3 regions of the Deinococcus sp. QL22 genome follow, and region 2 is predicted to be linked to each of the others. Evidence: riboswitches for the same ligand, from Rfam matches in the RefSeq annotation. Region 2 holds a riboswitch; each other region holds the start of a gene.
The links. A riboswitch is a leader RNA that binds a small molecule or an ion and turns the genes downstream of it on or off. The one in region 2 is predicted to bind cyclic di-GMP.

Region 1: another riboswitch for cyclic di-GMP. It lies ahead of M1R55_RS21830 (hypothetical protein); the one in region 2 lies ahead of M1R55_RS19645 (PxKF domain-containing protein).
Region 3: another riboswitch for cyclic di-GMP. It lies ahead of M1R55_RS16945 (hypothetical protein); the one in region 2 lies ahead of M1R55_RS19645 (PxKF domain-containing protein).

Annotation. Positions count from the first base shown of each region.
Region 1 is NZ_CP097151.1:517,173-523,168, forward strand. It holds gene M1R55_RS21825 (hypothetical protein) at 1-181, opposite strand, end outside; cyclic di-GMP riboswitch class II at 1,168-1,251, shown strand; gene M1R55_RS21830 (hypothetical protein) at 1,320-1,811, shown strand; gene M1R55_RS21835 (hypothetical protein) at 1,868-2,455, shown strand; partial or broken gene M1R55_RS21840 (transposase) at 2,539-3,448, opposite strand; gene M1R55_RS21845 (VIT domain-containing protein) at 3,773-5,996, opposite strand, start outside.
Region 2 is NZ_CP097151.1:60,512-66,507, forward strand. It holds gene M1R55_RS19645 (PxKF domain-containing protein) at 1-2,754, opposite strand, end outside; cyclic di-GMP riboswitch class II at 3,010-3,093, opposite strand; gene M1R55_RS19650 (hypothetical protein) at 3,275-3,634, shown strand; gene M1R55_RS19655 (hypothetical protein) at 4,610-4,912, opposite strand; gene M1R55_RS19660 (hypothetical protein) at 5,169-5,357, opposite strand; gene M1R55_RS19665 (hypothetical protein) at 5,596-5,835, opposite strand.
Region 3 is NZ_CP097150.1:188,597-194,592, forward strand. It holds gene M1R55_RS16935 (EAL domain-containing protein) at 1-238, opposite strand, end outside; gene M1R55_RS16940 (S8 family serine peptidase) at 277-1,107, opposite strand; gene M1R55_RS16945 (hypothetical protein) at 1,277-1,819, opposite strand; cyclic di-GMP riboswitch class II at 1,891-1,975, opposite strand; gene M1R55_RS16950 (transposase) at 2,138-2,596, opposite strand; gene M1R55_RS16955 (IS6 family transposase) at 2,660-3,367, shown strand; gene M1R55_RS16960 (diguanylate cyclase) at 4,300-5,382, shown strand; gene M1R55_RS16965 (PAS domain S-box protein) at 5,812-5,996, opposite strand, start outside.

The DNA of each region.
Region 1 (5,996 bases), 100 kb from region 2:
TATACCCGCCTCCCGTGGTCACTGAAGTCGGTGTGACCTCAATCAGGGCCTCAATGCGCCAGGGCCGGCCCCGACGCTCCACGCAGACCAGGCCACCCACGAAAGCCCCCGCGACTTCTTCGAGGTTCGCCGCCACCGCAAGGAGATCGTATTCTCGGGAAAGGGCTACTTTACTGGGCATGAACACGTCCTCTGATGCGGATTCTGCAAAAGGCTGAGTTGTGGCCTGAGGCGCTGGAGAATTGAGCTCGCCACCATCATCCAAGGTTACGTTATGCACGACTGGATGAACGGCAACGTTCAGAACAAGCTTTTATCCGCTGTGCACCTCAAGGATAGCCAGCCCTTTGGCTATCTCTGCGTTCACGATCTTACCGGCAGCATCCACCAGTTGAAAATTGTACACGCAGGGAGAGAGCTCTGGAAGAGCAAATTTACAGCACCACCGTGCGGGCCTGAATGATCGCCAAGACCAAAGCACAGCCAAAAGGCGGGCGTCCAGCACAAACGCAGACCGTAGAACGGTCTGTAGGCTATCGTGAGGCGGTCGGCTCTGGGTGCTTTCATCGCAGAAACACCCTATAGAAGCTACCTCTTCCGTCCATTTCGCCTGTTTTGAGGAGTAGCTGGCCTCTGCCCTTACAGAAATAAATTGGTATTCGAGATTAAAGATACGGGCCCTTGCTCTCAACGAACTGAGAGCCCGTTACTTAGTGACTGTTGCACGGCCCCTTAGAGCGTGCAGGACGTGATCTATGCTCTACGCCTGCTAGGAGAGACCCACCTATCTAAACGCAGTGAGCTGGTCAGGATGCTGGCCGGCGCCCTCGCCCATGCTCTGATGACCTACATTCCCAGCCCTGGTATTGCCGCCTAATATGGAACGCTTGGACGGCAGAAGTAGAAGGCTGTGCAGGAACACAAACACTGGCAGCATAGCTGGCCCGACTGGACACAGACCGCCGCAAGTGGGAAGACCTACGTAACCCCGCTGCTAGCCACCCGAATGCGGTAATAGCAGCCGTGCTGCCAGTACCTTTCACGACTAATGCAAAAGACCACAAAGGGCCAAAAGTAGTCTTTCCATTAATTAAATCGCTTGTGAGTTTTGTAAGAGCTTCGTATGGTTCCTAAAGTAATCTATGGGCACTTCGAACAGAGAACCCTCTGCCGAAGAGATGCAAAGATTCACACGCCATATTCGGGCACCTGGTGTGTGAGGAGCGAGTGGTGCGACCGACTTTTCGTCCAGCGCGACCCTTACATGGGGTTATAGCCGCAGATTTATAGAAGGCACCTGCCTCCATAGGAGTTCTCCCATGCGTAACTTTAAAAGCATTGCCCTGATCGCCGCCCTCGCCTTGAGCAGCGCTGCCTACGCCATAGGCAGCAATTCTGTCAGCGAGAACGAAGCGACCATGACGGTCTCCGCCAACGGTCAGAGTTTGGATTCCGTGAAATTTAGCGTAGGCAGCGGCTCGTTCACCATCCCTACAGCTAACATCCGCTCTGGCGCATCATTTACTATCACCATCCCCGTCAGGAACGACACCAACCGCGCAATCACTGTGACCTCGGCCCACGCGCTGGGTGGCTCACTCGCCAGCGAGTATGTTGCAGTCACAAGTGATAACGCTTCTGGTGTAGCTGTTGCGGCTGGTGCGACTGGATCCGTCCTCTACACGATTACCTTCGACACCCTTGCTAGTGAAGCTGATCGTCTAGCCTTCTCCAATAAAACGATGTCGGTCGCTTTTGACTTGACTGGCACGTCCGCCGACCCCGTCGGGCCAGTAGACCAGAGCTTCTAAACTCTCTCTCTTTTAGGCGAGAAGATTGATCAATCTTCTCGCCTCTGGTCGTTTATATGAAGAGAATCCTCAGTACAATATTTCTTCTTGCCTCATACGCTTCCGCGCAGGTTCCTAACTTCAATATCCAGATTACGCCAGCTCCTCCTCCTCCTCAAGTAGCTGTAGCGCAGAAAATACTTGTTCAACCACAACGAATTGAGAGTCGCCTCAATTCTGGATACACTACTGGTGGGCTGACGTTCACACTTTTCAGCGAGATTGCAACAGAGGTCAGGATTACCTCAAGTGACCCGAGACTCGTTTTCCGATATACGAATAACAAAGTAATATTACCAGCTTACGTTCTACAAAATATTAATGCGGTAGTTCTCGAAGCCCACAGTGGCCATATAACTGTCACTAACAGTGAAGAAAGAGTGCTCGCTGTAGTTCCCTATACCGTTGAACCTGCTAAGAAATTTTCCCAGGGTGCTTACATTAATTATAGTCCATTGGCTAATACTGCTGGACTTACCTATTCAATAGGCTCTGCTGGCACATCGCCACTGCAGCCGAATTGGTCATTGAATGTGGGTATTGGCGTTGGCCTCACCTCACCTTCAATTGATAGCGCTAATATCGGAGTGAGTGTCCGCTGGTAGAAATTCCGGCTCACGGCACGACCTCAGCACCTGACACTTAGAGGAATTGACGTCCCAGTAGGTAGGAGCTGAAGGCAGCTCTAAAAGGCGTCTCTACCCCACCGTACGGCCTCACTCAGGGCCATCCACCCGGTGCGCACCTGACTTCGGATGGCTCGCCCCCGATTGTCAGACCTCGTCAAGGTCTGACGCTGATCTTGCGCCCCGACCCGGGCGATCCAGGCCAAGGCGATGCACAGCAACCCGAGCAGCCTCGAAATCTGGTCGGCGGCGGTCATATGCGTGACTTCCAGGTTCAGTCCCCTCGATTTGAGGGCCGAGAACGCACACTCGATGCCCCACCTGAGCCGGTACGTTTGAAGAACGTCCCTGACAGGCAAATCCGAAGCGACGATCACCCTATCCCCCACAGGGGACAGGGTGATGGCCACCTGCATCCAGCCACCGTACACCCAGGTCCGCTCAAAGAGCGTCCGCACTTCACCGGGTTTCAGGTAGGTGAACACGTCACGGACAAGTTCATCTTCAATGCGGGTGTTTTCCCGGATGCGCAGACACTGCCGGATCTGTTTCCAGCGCAGGAAACAGCACCATTCTTGCCCAATGAACTCTCGGTTGGCGATCAAGACCGCCCAGCGTTTGGCAGGGAACACTTTGAGCAGTCGAGCCACCAAAAGAATGCGGGCTGCGGTGCAGCTGTTCCCCTGGTGAGGGAGGACTGTCCACACCAGCGGGATCACGGCGCCCCCGAGGAGGGCGCCCAAGACAAGAATATGGAGAGGGGCCTGACTGTCATGCCAGGTCGTGCGGTCCATCATCAAGGTGAGCTTACGGTCGGGGAGCAAGGGAAGTAGGACGTCACAGACGTCCTGCAGGGTGATCTGAGCATCGTGGCACGATGCGAGTTCTGGACTTCAGAGGAGCGTCCCGGGGCAGATGGAGAGCGATCTTGCGGTGGAAGGTGGATTCGGCCTGGAGAAGTGCCAGGAGCACTTCAGCCAGCCGCTTCAGGCATCCATTCGGCGGTGTGGGAGACGGGTTTTGAGATGGGCGGCGAGCGTGTCAGTATGCAGCAAGGCGGTTTCGGTGTTCGTCACAGACTCTGATGTTGCCCTTTGCCATGTGGCACTGCGTCTAAGACGCCATTTGCCTCAAAGTGTCAGGGGCTGAGAGGTACGCAGAATTAAGGTATCCCAGTACGTCCGATTAAGACAACACACCCTTTTAGAAAAGGCGCCTGAACTTGAGGCAACTGCCGATTACACCGACCCAACCGCAGGTGCGTTCCCAAAACCCTTTGCTGTTGAGGAGAAAGATTCACTTCACTGTGAACTCGCCGACGAGCAACTGGTCTTTTTTGTCCTTCAGGCGCAAGGTAATAAGTTGCTCGCGCTCGCCCGAAGTTCCGAAGCCTGTGATGACCTTGACTTGCAGGGTAACGGTGCCAGACAGCAGCTGCTGATTCTCTCCAAAATAATCCATCTCAATGGTATATCTTCCCGGCTTCGCATCGCGCAGGGAAAAAACCTCTGGGCCGTACCCACCCGTAAAATCCTTGGAAAGCTGTCCACCTTGGGTGCTCAGAGGCGCACCGTAATAGACGCGGTCACCGTTCGGGTCGGTCACCCACATGTCCAAGTCGGTGTTGTCCGCGTCCCAGGTCGCCACCACCCGGACGTCCAGTGGGTGTGCACCTTTCAGACGAGGATCCATGAAGGTCGTCGAGACGGCTTTTCGGCCACGGCTGACAATGGCGTTGAGTTCATTGAGTGCCAGCAGCTCGACTTCCGGGAAGCGCCCATCCCAGCTGCGGCGCACGACCGTGTAGAGCGTTTCGATGGCGCGCTGCTCGTTGCCTGCTGCGGCATAGGCCAGCCCCAGGTCACGGTAACTCTGCGGCTCGTTCGGCGCGAGGCGCTCCACCGTCTGGAAGACAGGGATGGCGAGTTCCGGGTGTCCCGCCTGCATATACCGGTAGGCAAGGATCCTCAGCACCGCGCGGTTCTCCAGCTCAAGCTCGGCAAGGTTACTCAGCACCCGCAGGCCCAGGTCATGCAGGCCGCGCTCCAGGAGAAGGTCCGCCACGTCAAGGTAGAACGCAGGACTGAGCTCATAGCTGGGCCGTTCATCCAGATAAATCCGGTAGAGATCTGCTGTCGCTGCCGCCCGCAGGCGTTCGGCATACGGTGCGTCAGGCCTCCACTTCTGAAGCTGGACAGTGACGGCCCCGGTCTCCGCCGGCGCTGGGGAAGAACTCGGGCTGGGCGCTGCGGAAGGAGCTGGCGCCGCGCGACTGTTCTGCGGCACCACCGGAGCGGGCATCATGGGGGGGACCGCACCGGTGGGAGACTCACTGGCCGCTGATCCTGAGAGGGGCAGGCCCTGTGCTTCGGGCACAGGCTTCGATTCAGGTGCTGTTTTCGGGAAAGGCCGCTTCCACCACGCGTCGTACCCACTCAGCATCCGCTGAACCGCTGACAGATGTTCCGCCGCCGTCTGGGCGTTCCGGGCATCGCGGGCCTGTTTCAAGGTCTGATATTCGGCCCGCAGCTGCGCAGGTGGCGTGACGTCATATCTCAGGTAATCTTCCACGCGGTCAAGCACCAGCAGGGACGTGCCGGGCGTGACCAGGCGAAAACGGTCTCCCAGACGGCGGATCTCCGCGCGGTTGAGGTGTTCATCTGCACGGAGATCCTCCACCGTCCACGCAGCCCAGAGCGGCGCGACGAAAGGGCCCTGCGCCGCAGGCGTGAGGGCCAGCTGGGTCACTGTGCCATTCGGGAGACGGGCGTGAAGTGTGGCCTCTGCAGAGGTGAGCCTGCCGGAGATGTACCAGTAGCGCAGATCCTCGCGCAGGGTGATCTGGGCCGCGCCAGTGGCATCAACTTCCAACAGGCGCTGCGGCGCGCCGATCAACTGGGTGGCGGCGGCTCCTGCGGGCTGCCCAAGCAGGTTTAAGCTGACCCCGTTGGAGCGGCCAGCCAGCGCGTTCAACCGGGCGGGGTCGCTGCTGACAGCCGCATTGACGATATGGAGCGGCACCGGTGAGCGGCCAGGTGAGGCACTTCCCAACGTGTCCAGGCCGTCAGTGAACAGCAACCGTTCCGTGACCTTTGCGCAGAGCTCCTGGACTGAGCACGCCAGTGCGTCAAAGTTGGTCCCGCCGTCATATACCGTTGCCTGCAGTTCGCGGCGCAGCTCGCGCCAGTCTCCCCGCACCACCGAAAAGCCGGTGGAGGGCTCCATCACGTCACGCAAGCGGAAAAGTCGGACCTCGACATCTGGGAATGCCCTGAAGTACGCGTCCAGCACAGCCAGTTCTTCCGTGTGATTGCGCCGCGCTCCAGACCCGGAGGAGTCCCAGATCAGGTCAACCGACTGGACGGAACGGGGGGCAACAGGAGCGGCGCTCGGCTTCGGCAGGACCGTCAGGAAATACTGATCTGTGCCTTGACGCCCGATCAGTGTCTGCGGCCTGGACAGCAGAGGTACGCGGATGTCCAGATGCCCGCTGCCCGCGTACTTCGTCCGGATGGTTTGG
Region 2 (5,996 bases):
GCTGGCCGTGAGAGTAAAGGGCGTGTCAGAGGTGTTGGCCAGGCCAGACAGAGCGTCAGTGACGGTGAAGGTCTCGCTCAGGTCGTTGTTGCGCCAAGTGGAGTTCACCATGTCGCTGCCCGAGATCACTGGACTAGTCTTGTCGAGCTTCACGGTGACGATGTTGCTGGTCGCCGTGTTGCCAGCCTGATCGGTCACCGTGTCGCTGACAGGGGTCGTACCCTCCGCGCTGATCAGCTTGCTTGCAGGACAGGAGTCCGTTACGCCTGACATTGCATCCGAGCAGGTGAACGTGACGGTGACATTGTCGCTGTACCAGCCATTGCTATTGGGCGCGCGGTCAGCGGCGGCGCTGATAACCGGGGCGGTCTTGTCAAGCTTGATCGTCAGAACGGCTGGCACGCTGATATTCCCGGCGTTGTCCTTCACTGTTTCACTGATGGCTTTCCCGGTCGTATCAGCAGATACGGTGATTGGCTCGGGGCAAGCGTTCGTGCTGAGGCCAGAGAGGTCGTCAGCGCAGGTGAACTTGACAACGACCGTCTGATTGAACCAACCATTGACGTTCGGGGTGATGGGGGTGGTGCCGTCGGCCGCGAAGGTCGCGGCGCTGATGGTGGGCTTGGTCAGGTCGATCAGGGCACTGACCGTGCGGGTGGTCGTGTTGCCAGACACGTCGGTCACCGTCTTGCTCGCTACGGTTGGTGTGGTGGTGCTGGTCGATTGGGTGCTGACGGACAGGGTGAAAGAGGAATCAGCGGTCATTGCCAGACCAGACAGGGTGTCAGACGCAGCAAATACCTGGGCCAGCGGTTCGTTACGCCAAAGGCTGTCGCTCACGTTTCCAGGCGTCACGGTAGGAGCGGTCTTGTCGAGCTTGACATTGACGCTGTCGGGGAGGCTTTCGTTGCCAGCTTGATCTGTCACGGTAGCGCTCACCAACCGCCCGCCGAAGGGCGTGTCGGAATCGACCACGACAGCTGCTGGGCAGGTGCCCAAAGCGATATTAGAGCCGGGGGTGGCGTCCGTGCAGGTGTAGGACACCATGACATTAGCGTTGTACCAGCCAGCGGAGTTTGGCGCGCGGTCAGCGGTGGCGTTGATGACAGGCCTGGTGGCGTCGCGCTTGACGGTCATCGAGGCGTCGGCAATGTTCCCAGCGATGTCGGAGCAGGTCGTGGTGACAGTGTGGCTGGCCGAGTCGGTACGCAGGGGGGAGACAGTGGTACAGGTGGCTGGGCCGCTCAGAGCATCAGTGTTGGCGCCGACGAAGCTCACGTCCGTCTTGTACCAACCGTTCAGGCCATCCGGCGTGGCAGGAGTGGACGCCAAGCTGGGCGTCGGAGCAGTCTTGTCGAGCTTCACCAGTGCGGAGGCGCTGGCCGTGTTACCGGCACGGTCGGTGACCGTATGACTCACGGTCTGTCCGGCAGTCTCGCTGCTCACGACCACAGGAGCTGGGCAGTCGCCATCCGAACAGGTGAAGATCACTGTTGTGTTGCTGTTGTTCCAGCCAGCAGCGTTCGGCGTGGGAGAAACAGTGGCCGAGATGGTCGGTGCGGTCTTGTCCACTTTCACGGTCAGGCTCTCAAGATCGCTGGTGTTACCGGCGTTGTCTTTAACGGCGCCGCTGACGGTCTGTCCGCTGTCGCCTGTGTCGCTGTTCGCACCCACTGTCACAGCTTCTGGGCAGGCGCCCTCGCCACTGGCGACGATGCCCGAGTGAGCGTCAGTGCAAGTGAACTTGACAACCACCGGCTGTTTGAACCAGCCATTGGCGTTCGGGGTGATGGGGGTGGTGCCGTCGGCCGCGAAGGTCGCGGCGCTGATGGTGGGCTTAGCCAGGTCGATTAGAGCACTGACCGTGCGGGTGGTCGTATTACCAGACACGTCGGTCACCGTCTTGCTCGCCACAGTCGGTGTGGTGGCGTTCGCTGACTGAGCACTGGCGGTCAGGGTAAATGAGGCGTCGGAAGCAACTGCAAGGCCAGAACCGGCGTCGGAAGCCATAAAGGCTTGAGCCAACGGGGTGTTACGCCAAGTGTTCTGCGTAATATTTCCAGGGGTGACGGTCGGCGCGATCGTGTCACTGACGACCACTTGGAAGCTCGCCGGAGTGGTCAGAACCTGATCTGCCGTTCCGTCGGTGCGTCTCCCGCTATCTATGGCTGAACAGGTGATCGTGGTGGAACCTATCGGCAGGTTCAAGCTGCCCTGGTAAGCCTTCGCATCAGCTGGGGTCACGCTGTTGGGAGCATTGACCATAGGAATCGTGGTTGTTCCTACCTTACAGGTTGGGGCGAGGACACCATCTTCTTTGTCGCTGGACAACACCACGAAGCTATAGGGCGTGTTTTGGCCTGTGGCTTCTTTGCTGTCGTTGTTGGGGATGGTTAAGACCGGCGCCGTGTTGGCATCTGCACAACTCGCCACTTTCACGAACACTGTCGCCGTGCCACTTCCCCCATTACCAATTTCCAATGGGTGAGCCCCTGCTGGTGATGGCAGAGGCGTTGCTACCGTCGGCCTTTCGCTAAATGAGCTCCCTGTGTTTACAGGGGCGCCATTGATGACGATCTCAATCGGGACGGAGTATGAGGTCTGGTCATTAGGGTCCGTCTGCGCGGCTACGCTGATTCTTTTCGACGCCTCAGCTCCCCAACTTATCGTGCTACCATTCCATGTCCCAATGAACTTGCTCTTCACCTCGATGCTGTAGCCAGAGCTCTGCCTTCCCTTGACACGGAAGGTCATGGTGCCTGTGGTGGGAGCCGTAGACCCAGAGCAAACAGAAATCGACGTTGTGGCAGAAGCGCCTATCCCGTTCTGATTGTCTTGAACTATTCCCTGTGCCTTTAACGTACCGGATGACACATTTGCCACGTCCGCTACTGACGAGGTGGTCGTCGCCGTGGTGTTAGCCGCTTTCGGCGTTGCATCCTGCGAACAGCCGGCCAACGCGAGCATCGTGAGAATTGGTACCAGAGGGCTGCCTGTCTTCATAAAGGCTCCTTACTGGGCGGGTCTCACCACTCGCTCGCTTTGCCCCAGGTGACCGGATACAGGACAAAGGTCTTCGCGGCCCATCGAATGCCCACAGGGACATCCGAAATGAGGTCGTTCACACCGGGTTTACTTGTGGTTAAAGGTTACTTTAATCCTCTCCTAATAGGGTGGAATTTATCACCTTCACACATTAGACTCACCTTCATTAAGGTCATGGAGCGGGGGAGCCCAGTGTGCAGATCCGTGCCCAACTCCTCACGGCTTTCAAGTGATCTCTACTCATGTCCTCCGGCGTTGTTGCACCAAGGACCTGAATGAAACTCAGCGCCAGACGCTCAGCGATGCGCTGTCGCACGACAGCGAGATCGGCAGTTTTGTCTTTGCCGCCATGAAATACGTCGCCGTGGCTCGGTCGCTGCGGAAAACGAAATTCTCCTTGTTTGAACACCGTTATTTCCGGATGTTCAAAGAAAACGAAACGCTGATTCCCACCGCCACAGAGTGCCTGCAGGGCCTAGTGGACACCACCGTCACCCTCCGCACCGTCCGCCCCCGCCTGTTGCATACGCAGCCTGCGCTCCACGGCAGCGTCGATGTCGACATTGCCCTGAAACTCTTCCAGAACTAGCGGTTCGGTACCGGCTCGCTTCAACACAGTCCTGCTGCAGTTCACATGGGGCTTCACTCCTTGGCCCCCAGACGCCCGCGCCGCTTCTTACCCTGGGGTGCGTGGCGCCCGGCGCTCCTGCCACCTGTGCTCCCTGTGTCCTGGCGGGGATGGGATCACTGTGAACTGAGATTGAAACGGCACAAACGCACCGCCCTTTGCGCTGTCGACCCCTATTTGTAGTGAGAAGCCATACGACATCTATGAAACTAAAACGACATGTTGCTCTAAGAGGGGTTGGGAGGCTGGTTTTCCTGTGTTCGGAGGGTGGACTGTTGCACTCATCATGTCGTTGCAGGTGGAAGACACCATCAGGAGACTGATCAATCCACAAATAACTCGTGCTGGAGAGCGTTAACGCTCTCCAGCACAACGGGCGACATACTCAGTTAGACAACGACAGTTTCACTAGAATTTGACAACCGCTGCCACTGCTGAGCGAGCAGTTGATGAAGCCTGGCACCCACATGCCTCACACGACGGCACCCACAACACTTTGCAGGCGACCCTCCCTGAGCTACCGCACCACCCTGTGGCACACCTCAAAGTTGCCGTGCCAGACAACTGACTGCTTAGGTCAATGGGTTTCAAAATGGGGTTGCGACCGTAAGGCACGAACAAGGCACGCGGCCATCTGGCACTGAGAAACAAAAGAGAAAAACCCCGTCCAGGACGAGGTTTATGGTGGTGCGCCTGAAGGGATTCGAACCCCTGGCCTTCTGATCCGTAGTCAGACCAACTCAAAAAATGGCTTCAGCCCCTCGCGCAGACCCCTGCTACACGTCAAATGTATCACGCCCAGAATACGACAGAAACGCGTGGAGCAACTGATTGACCAAAGCGTGCACTGCATAACGGGATGCATAGGGCACGGGCGAAAGGCCGGCAGAAGAGCGCCCCACCCTTCCACGGGTGGGGCGCTTCAGGCAGGGCGGGCTACTCCAACACACCGTTCCGCACGACCATTGAGAAGAGCTCGTCCTCGCCGTCAGACAGCGCCAACCAGAAGTCTTCCGCGTCCGTCGGCACCCCCGCCTCCCCGTCCGTCATCAGCACTTGCAAGTCATACTCCGAGTCAGCAACCAGCATCTGCATGCCGCCCCCGGTGTCACTGGGATAGAACTCCAGATCATTGGTCAGAGTGCCCCAGTCAATGCCACGCAGGTCAAGCAGAACGGTGTCTTGCTCGTCGCCGGCAAGCTCATAGGCCCGGCAGAGGATGTCTTCTGGCACAGTCATCCCGGCATTCTACGGGTTCAGTGCGCACCAGACATATGTCCGATCGACACCACAACAAGTGCCCCCGCCTGTGCTTCAGGCGGGGGAAGGGTACGCGAGGGCAAGCTGGACGAACTCCAGAGCGCGGTCCTTCCGCGCGGGGTCACCGTTCGTCTCGCTTGGATCAGCACGACAGCCACCGCACGCACCACTGCCGCGCCGCCGTCCACCATCATCAGGCGCGCGAGCCGGGCGGGGGTGAGTGAGGAGTCACTGCTCAACGCGTGCGCGATCTCTGTGCAGCAGTGTCGACGCTCTGGCGGGCCTCTCTTACCTCTGGGGCGCTGAGATCCTGGGTGTCGGTCAGGACACTGAGCCGGGCAGCGAGGTCACCGCCGACCGCCACGAGCCTGGCCTCGGCCGGAGTGTAGTCGTCGGATACCGTTTGTTCGGTTTGGTCTTCCAAGCACATAGGTGGCACACCGTGGGTGGAGACGCCCATGCACACGTGACGCGCCCCGCTCGATCGGCGGGGCGCTGGGGCAGGCGGGGAGGTCAGCTGTAGTCCACGTGTGCTAACGGCCTCCGCAGGGGCGCGGGCGACCCCAGCGCAGCACCCAGGGCGGCGAGCGCGTCCTGCCTACCGATGAGCTACCAGAGCAGCGGCCGACGAGAGACTCGGACGGGCGATTGCAGAGAGAACCTCAATACGCCAGCGCGGCGGTCATGAAGGCGATGATCCGCGCGTCCTGCCGCGCACTCTGAGCCATGTCGGGCTGGGTGTAATAAAGCCAGATGCTCGCCCGCCGCGCCACTGCCCGAACAGCCGGACCGCCGCCACCGAGAGCCAGCAGCTGGGCGAGTTCCTCGGGCGTGATGGGGTTTCGGTCAGAATCAATACCGGACTCCAGTACACGGCACAAGTCCTCCGTCAGACGCTCCATAGTCTGTTCCGCACGCTTGCCGTTGTGAATCGCTAGCTCTTCAACGGACAAGCCCAGAGCCGCAGCTGCGTGCTCCACGGCATCAATAGCGGCACATACACCAGCCAGCTCAGCGCCAGCCAAGACGAGCCGGAGGTGTGCCGGAGACAGAGGTAGAGCAG
Region 3 (5,996 bases), on a different replicon from region 2:
CATCTTGGGCGGCCTCCCGAACCGCGAGCGCTTCTTCGAGATGCAGCAGCGCGCCCGGACTGTCGCCACGGGCATGCTCTAAACCAGCCAAACCGTTGAGGGCGTCCGCGAGTGCCGCAGGAGTGTGCTGTCTCCGAGCCAGCACGATCACCTGTTCAAAGAGGAGGATGGCCCGTAAGTCATCAATCCCTCGTAACGCCCGGGCCTGACCCAACAGCTGGTCACACAAGGGACTCATGGTGTGAGACCAGCTTTCGGCGGACGCAACCGCATGGGTCACTTCAGCAACGCCTCTACGTCGAGCAGTCTCCCCGAGGAAAGTTGAGCAGCGAGGGTTTGAGCTTCTTTTCCTTGGGCCAGTGCAAGGGCAAGGGCGCCACAGACCACAGGCGCAGCGAACGAGGAACCGCTGGCCGTGACCAGGCGGCCGCCCGGATAAGCCGTGTGAATGTTGACCCCAGGAGCTTGTACCTCTCCTCCCCGAGTACTCCAGAGGGGCAGATGACCACTCTGATCCACTGCGGTGACCGAGAGTCCAAAATCCCCAAGACGATTTTTATGGTTCAAGGCATCTGCAGGAGCTTGAGGCGCGCTCCCTCCATTGTTCCCACTTGCGGCAACCACCAAAACGTTCCTTGATGCTGCGTATTGGAGGGCGGCCCGAACGCCCTCACTCGACACCGGCCCAGCGACACTCAAATTAATGATGTGCGCGCCTTCATCGACTGCCAGCCGAATTGCCTGAGCCACATGGGCGGCTTGACCAGATCCATCAGTCCCCAAAACCCGCAGCGGTAGAATTCTGGCAGCGGGTGCCATCTGCTGTAGAACCCCAGCAACGGCAGTGCCATGTCCGTAGATCAGGTCGGTTTCGTTCCCCTGCTCTGAAGCATTCCCGTCTGCGTCTACGAAGTCATGCCCAGGAAGCAGGACACTCCGCAACATGGGATGAGTGAAATCAACGCCCGAATCGAGCAGAGCAATCGTTACGCCTTTGCCGGCTTGGGCCTGTGCCTCCTGGGCCTTGACCTGCTGCAGCCAAGCCGTGTTGCTGGACAGGACAGAAGTTCCTCCTTCTCCCCAGAGACGGGCGCCCTCAGCCCACAAGCGGGCTCCACTGGACGAGAAACTGTGCCCTGCCGAGAGCGGTGAAGGAGAGGCAGAAAGGCTAGCCACTGAGAGTGGAAGCATGGAGCTGGGAGGGAGGGAGGATTTACCGCAGGCCCCCAGAAACAGCGCCGACAGGAGCAGGAAGACGCGGGACATCAGCAGCCTCTCAGTCCGCCGCTTCAGCGGCAGAAGCGGGCAATTGCCGGGCCAGCCCACGCACCACCGTCATCACCGTGTAGGCGTCGATCGCAGTCACTACACCCGTACAACAGGTGTGGGGCATCTGTGTCGAGGCCACCTCAACGGAAATGGTTGAGCGCTCGCAGCTCAGCCGGAAGTTCGCCGCGGAGCCCGGCAGGGGCGTCCAACCGACTTGAAAGGATGGACAACGCGCGATCAGCCGGTTCAGGAGCCAGCAGTCGAAGGCGCTGGCATGACCACTCTCACTCACGGGCAGCAAAAACTGTACGGCTGAGTTGAGTAAGTCGGCCGCCCGATACTGCTCGTAGCTGTTCATGGCCAACCGCCGAACCTGCCCCATAATGTCTGTGACGGCGTCATCTAGGGTGTTCGCTTGAACCCAAATGCCGTCTCCACCAGGAACATCGTTGCCCAGAGCAATGGTGCCGTGGGCCATACGGCCATCAAAGGTAGTGCGCACTGTCAGGGTCAAACCGGCCACTGATTCGCTCCGAACAATAGTTTTCATGCATGCTCCTGAGCGCTCTATCAGCGCTCTCCCAATACTGGGGTTAAGGACGCCGTCATTTTCTCAACGGCTTGACAGATAGTCGGTCGCACCACTGGCTCCGCGCGTCCCAGGTGCCCGAATACAGGACCACGCCTCATTGCCTCTACCAGCCAGATCCTAAAGGAGCTGTACTGATGAAAAAGATTGAAGCATATCCCACACCCTGAAGCAATGCGCGACTGGGCTATTCCCCCAGTGGGGGTATGCACGATCAGCAGATAGCGTCATTCGGCCGAGCGGTCAAGGGCCAGAAGGACGAGGAAACTGAGGTCGTCGCTAGGCCTTTTGATAGGGCTGGCCCGACTTCACGACGGCTAAGCCCGTCCGCAGGAGTTTGCGCTCGAGGGCGACCAAAGCGGCTTTAGGCGGCTGGCCCTCGGCACGGATGTAATGGTAAAAGTCGTCCATCCGACTCTTGGAACGTTGAGCGCCCAAGGCGGCGAGGTACGCTGTCCGGCTGAGATGAGCATTCCCAGTCTTGGAAATGCGTTCACGTCGATGAATACTGCTTCCTGCTTCAAAAGGTTCAGGGCAATTCCTGCATAAGTAGAAATCTCGCCCCCTCTCCAGCAGCGCGAAACCATCCGTTTGCGCCCAGACACTTGCTGCACTGAGAAAGCCATAACCGGGAATCGTCATCAACAGGGACAGAGGTTCACCCAGAAAACCATCAGTCTCTTTTAGCGTATGCACCGCTTTCTCCAAGGTCTCGACCTGCACTTTCAGGAACGCCACACGTTCCTGAATCAGGCCAAGAGGCTGTGTTGCCTTGATAGGCATAGCGTAGGCTGATTCGCCGTGACCGACGCCAAGCCTTATCGCCCCCGCTTCCCGATGACGATGAGCCAGCCCGCGGGCTGGCTCGACCACCGCTTCCCTTTGAGTTATAGAGATGTTCAGGAGCTGCTTCACCAGCGCGGTATCGAGGTGAGCCACGAGACGCTGCGCGAATCGTGTATTAAGTTTGAACCGCGCTTTGCTGAAGACCTACGTCACCGGGAATCCCGCCGGGGTTCCCGGTGGTTCTTGGATGAGGTCTGTACGACGATAGCTGGTGGCCGGCATCGGTTGTGGCGCGCGGTGGACGAGCACGGTTCCGTGCAGGGCATTTTTCAACGGCATCGCGATCCTGAAGCTGCGAAGACGTTCCTGACCATACTTCTGGGTGAACACGGCGTTCCAGAGGTCATTCACACCGATGGGCTGCGGAACTACGGGGTGGCCATCTGGGAGCTTCCGAGCTTGAGAGACGTCAATTACCAGAAGGTGATCTTCACGGCCCGGTGCAACAATCTGATTGAGCAAGAACACCGCCCCACTCGGCGACAGGAGCGAAGTCAGCAGGGGTTGGGGCGGCGAAAACGCGCTCAATCATTTCTGAGTTTGCACGCCTGCATCACTAACCTCCACCAGCACTCGCGAAGGGGCGTTTCCGCATCAACCGGAAGACAACATCAAAAGCACGTGTTTCAGACGTGGTCTGCGGTTGCAGCAGGGGTGGCCTGAGCCTCAAGCCACCCCTGCCCTCAGCTTGCTGTGATACCAGTTAAGGCCACCTAACCTGCCGGGCCACTTTCGGAGGACGTCTATTGCATCCTGCTTCGGCCTCGTTCGGTACTGCTTCGTAGATTGGGAGAGCCAGACGGGCCAGGGAAGCAAACAGTTTCATCAAGCTAAACCATTGGTAACATATATCACTTTATTTTCGAGTACTGAACTTGCATCACGATGAAGTAGCGCCGACTCACCCCGGCTGACTGTTAATAAAGAGGGGGGAGGGGCTGGATACCCCTAGCGGCTCGCTTTGAGCGTCAACCAAATTTTTCGCGTCCAACACGAGCTTCACTGAGGGTTTCAAGGCTCATCCTCTTTGCCTTGTCTTTCCTTGCGCAGGATTGTAATCACCCTTTGATCTCTTGAAAGATATATTAAGTCATGTTCAATTACTCAATGTGGAGTTGGAGTAGGGCGTTGGAGATATGTGGTGAATTGGGGATCACCAGGTGAACGGATTTGATCCAATCCATCATGGTCCAGCAGTCTGGAAATTGCAGGGGCTGAAGTTCGGCATTGGGGAACTTGCTGTAGCAAAAGTCTTTAAGGGCTGGGACGCGGAGAGACTCGCTACAACACTTGGCCTCAACGTGGTGGACGTGCAGAAGATCCTCACTCCACCCATGAGGTCTGCCCTAGTGTCCAGTCCTCGTCCGCTGGGTCGTCACACCCGTGATCTGAACACATCCGATAAAACAATGTAGAGCTGTTGCCTTCACTGGACTCACAGCAGGGGTGATCTGAGGATCAGGTTACCCCTGCCCTCCTCATTCCCAGACCCGAAGTCAGGCAACACCACCTCTACAAGCGCAAGCCTCTGGTCAACTGTCTTGACGTTTGTGTTCGCAACGCTTCTGTCATGCGCCGCCGCATACGATGCATCAATGTTGCCTTTCGCCCTCCAGACCCACAGGCCTTCCTGGCACGAGCAACAGTTTCGTCGTCAGGCGCTGATGGCGATTGTAGGCTTGTCGCTGGCGACGTCAATCTTCGGGCTGACGGTAGGCTTTCCACTGGGCTGGACACCTGGGGTCAAAACCGGGCTGGCCCTGCTGATTGTCAAGAACGTGGCCTTCCTGCTGTGGCTCCGCACTGTTCCGGGACACTACGCGCTCGTGGGGGCTCTGCACCTCCTGGTGCTGGCCGTCACCGGCATCTATAAGTTCGCTCAGGAGACTGTGGTGGAGCAGATGGTCAATGGGCTGGGCACCTATTCGTACTGGCTGCCGCTCACCTATGTGGTGGCCTTTCTGGTGTTCCGCAGCCACGTGGCGATTGCCACGTCAGTTGGGATTTTTGCGGCCCTGACGATGATTACCTTGCTGTATCTGCTGGACGGCTCCGCTCTGACCGGGGCGCAACAGGCCCATTCAGCGCTGCTGGTGCAGGTGCTGCTGATGCACCTGACCTTGATCAGCTTTTTTGTGTTGTTTGGCGTCTTGCAACGCGGATACATCGGCGCCCTCGCCGAGGCGCAGAGTGAGGCGCGCGCGGGCTATCTGGACAGCCTCACCGGTGTGCCCAATCGTCGGCAGCTCACGCTGTGGCTGAGCGAGCGGACGCGCTCTACCGGGACCAGTGAGGCGCTGAGCATTATTCTTTTTGACCTTGACCGCTTTAAGCATATCAATGACACCCACGGCCACGATTACGGCGATGAGGTGTTGCGGCGTACCACCCAGGCGGTCGGCACCAGTCTGCGGCGCGGGACGTTGTTCGGCCGTTGGGGCGGTGAAGAATTTCTGGTGATCCTGCCGGGGACGGCCACTGCTGAGGCGCAGGGCGTGGCCGAGCGGCTTCGTCAGGCGGTGGCCGCCATGCAGTACGACCGTCCTATTCACATGACGGTGAGCCTGGGCGTCGCGCAGGCCCAGCTGGGCGAGCGGCCCGAAACGCTGCTCAAGCGGGCGGATGACGCGCTGTACGCTGCCAAACACGCCGGGCGCAATCAGGTGCACGCGGCCTGAACTGGCCGCAAGTCAGACAGAGGGCAGGGGTAGCCACTGACCACGTTTGGAACGCTTGTCGTGACTGTGCTGCCGTAACCAGATCGGGGAGGCTGACCCACTGTGACCGGCCTAAAGCGCTCGCGCCAGCGGTTCCCAATCACCATCACTCAGCATGCCGAACGTGGTGTCTCACCGCTTTCCCTACACCTGTGCGCCAATCGTGTCGTGATTGATTCCTGCCGAGTTGAGCAAGACATCAAGCCCAGGGAGCAGTCGGTCTGCGAGGCAAATGTACCGGACTCGCTGACGTCTCCTGACGTTTCAGTCTGACAAACCACGGCTGCGATGGCGAGCCTTCCTCTCGACTTCACCCCGTCCAGTTTTTGGGGGCACGCCAAGTTGACCTGACACCCACCGAGAGTCCACCACCTCACACAACCTTCAGAGCTACACGTCGCTGCTTGGCAGTGTGAAGTGAAAGGTTGTCCCCTCGCCTTCAACGGAAGTCACCCAAGTCCGCCCCCCATGCTCTTCGACAATTTTGCGGACAATGGCTAGACCCAGACCCGATCCCGCGTACTCTATGGTGCCGTGCACCTGTTGAAACAAGCCAAAGACCGTTTCAAAGTGCT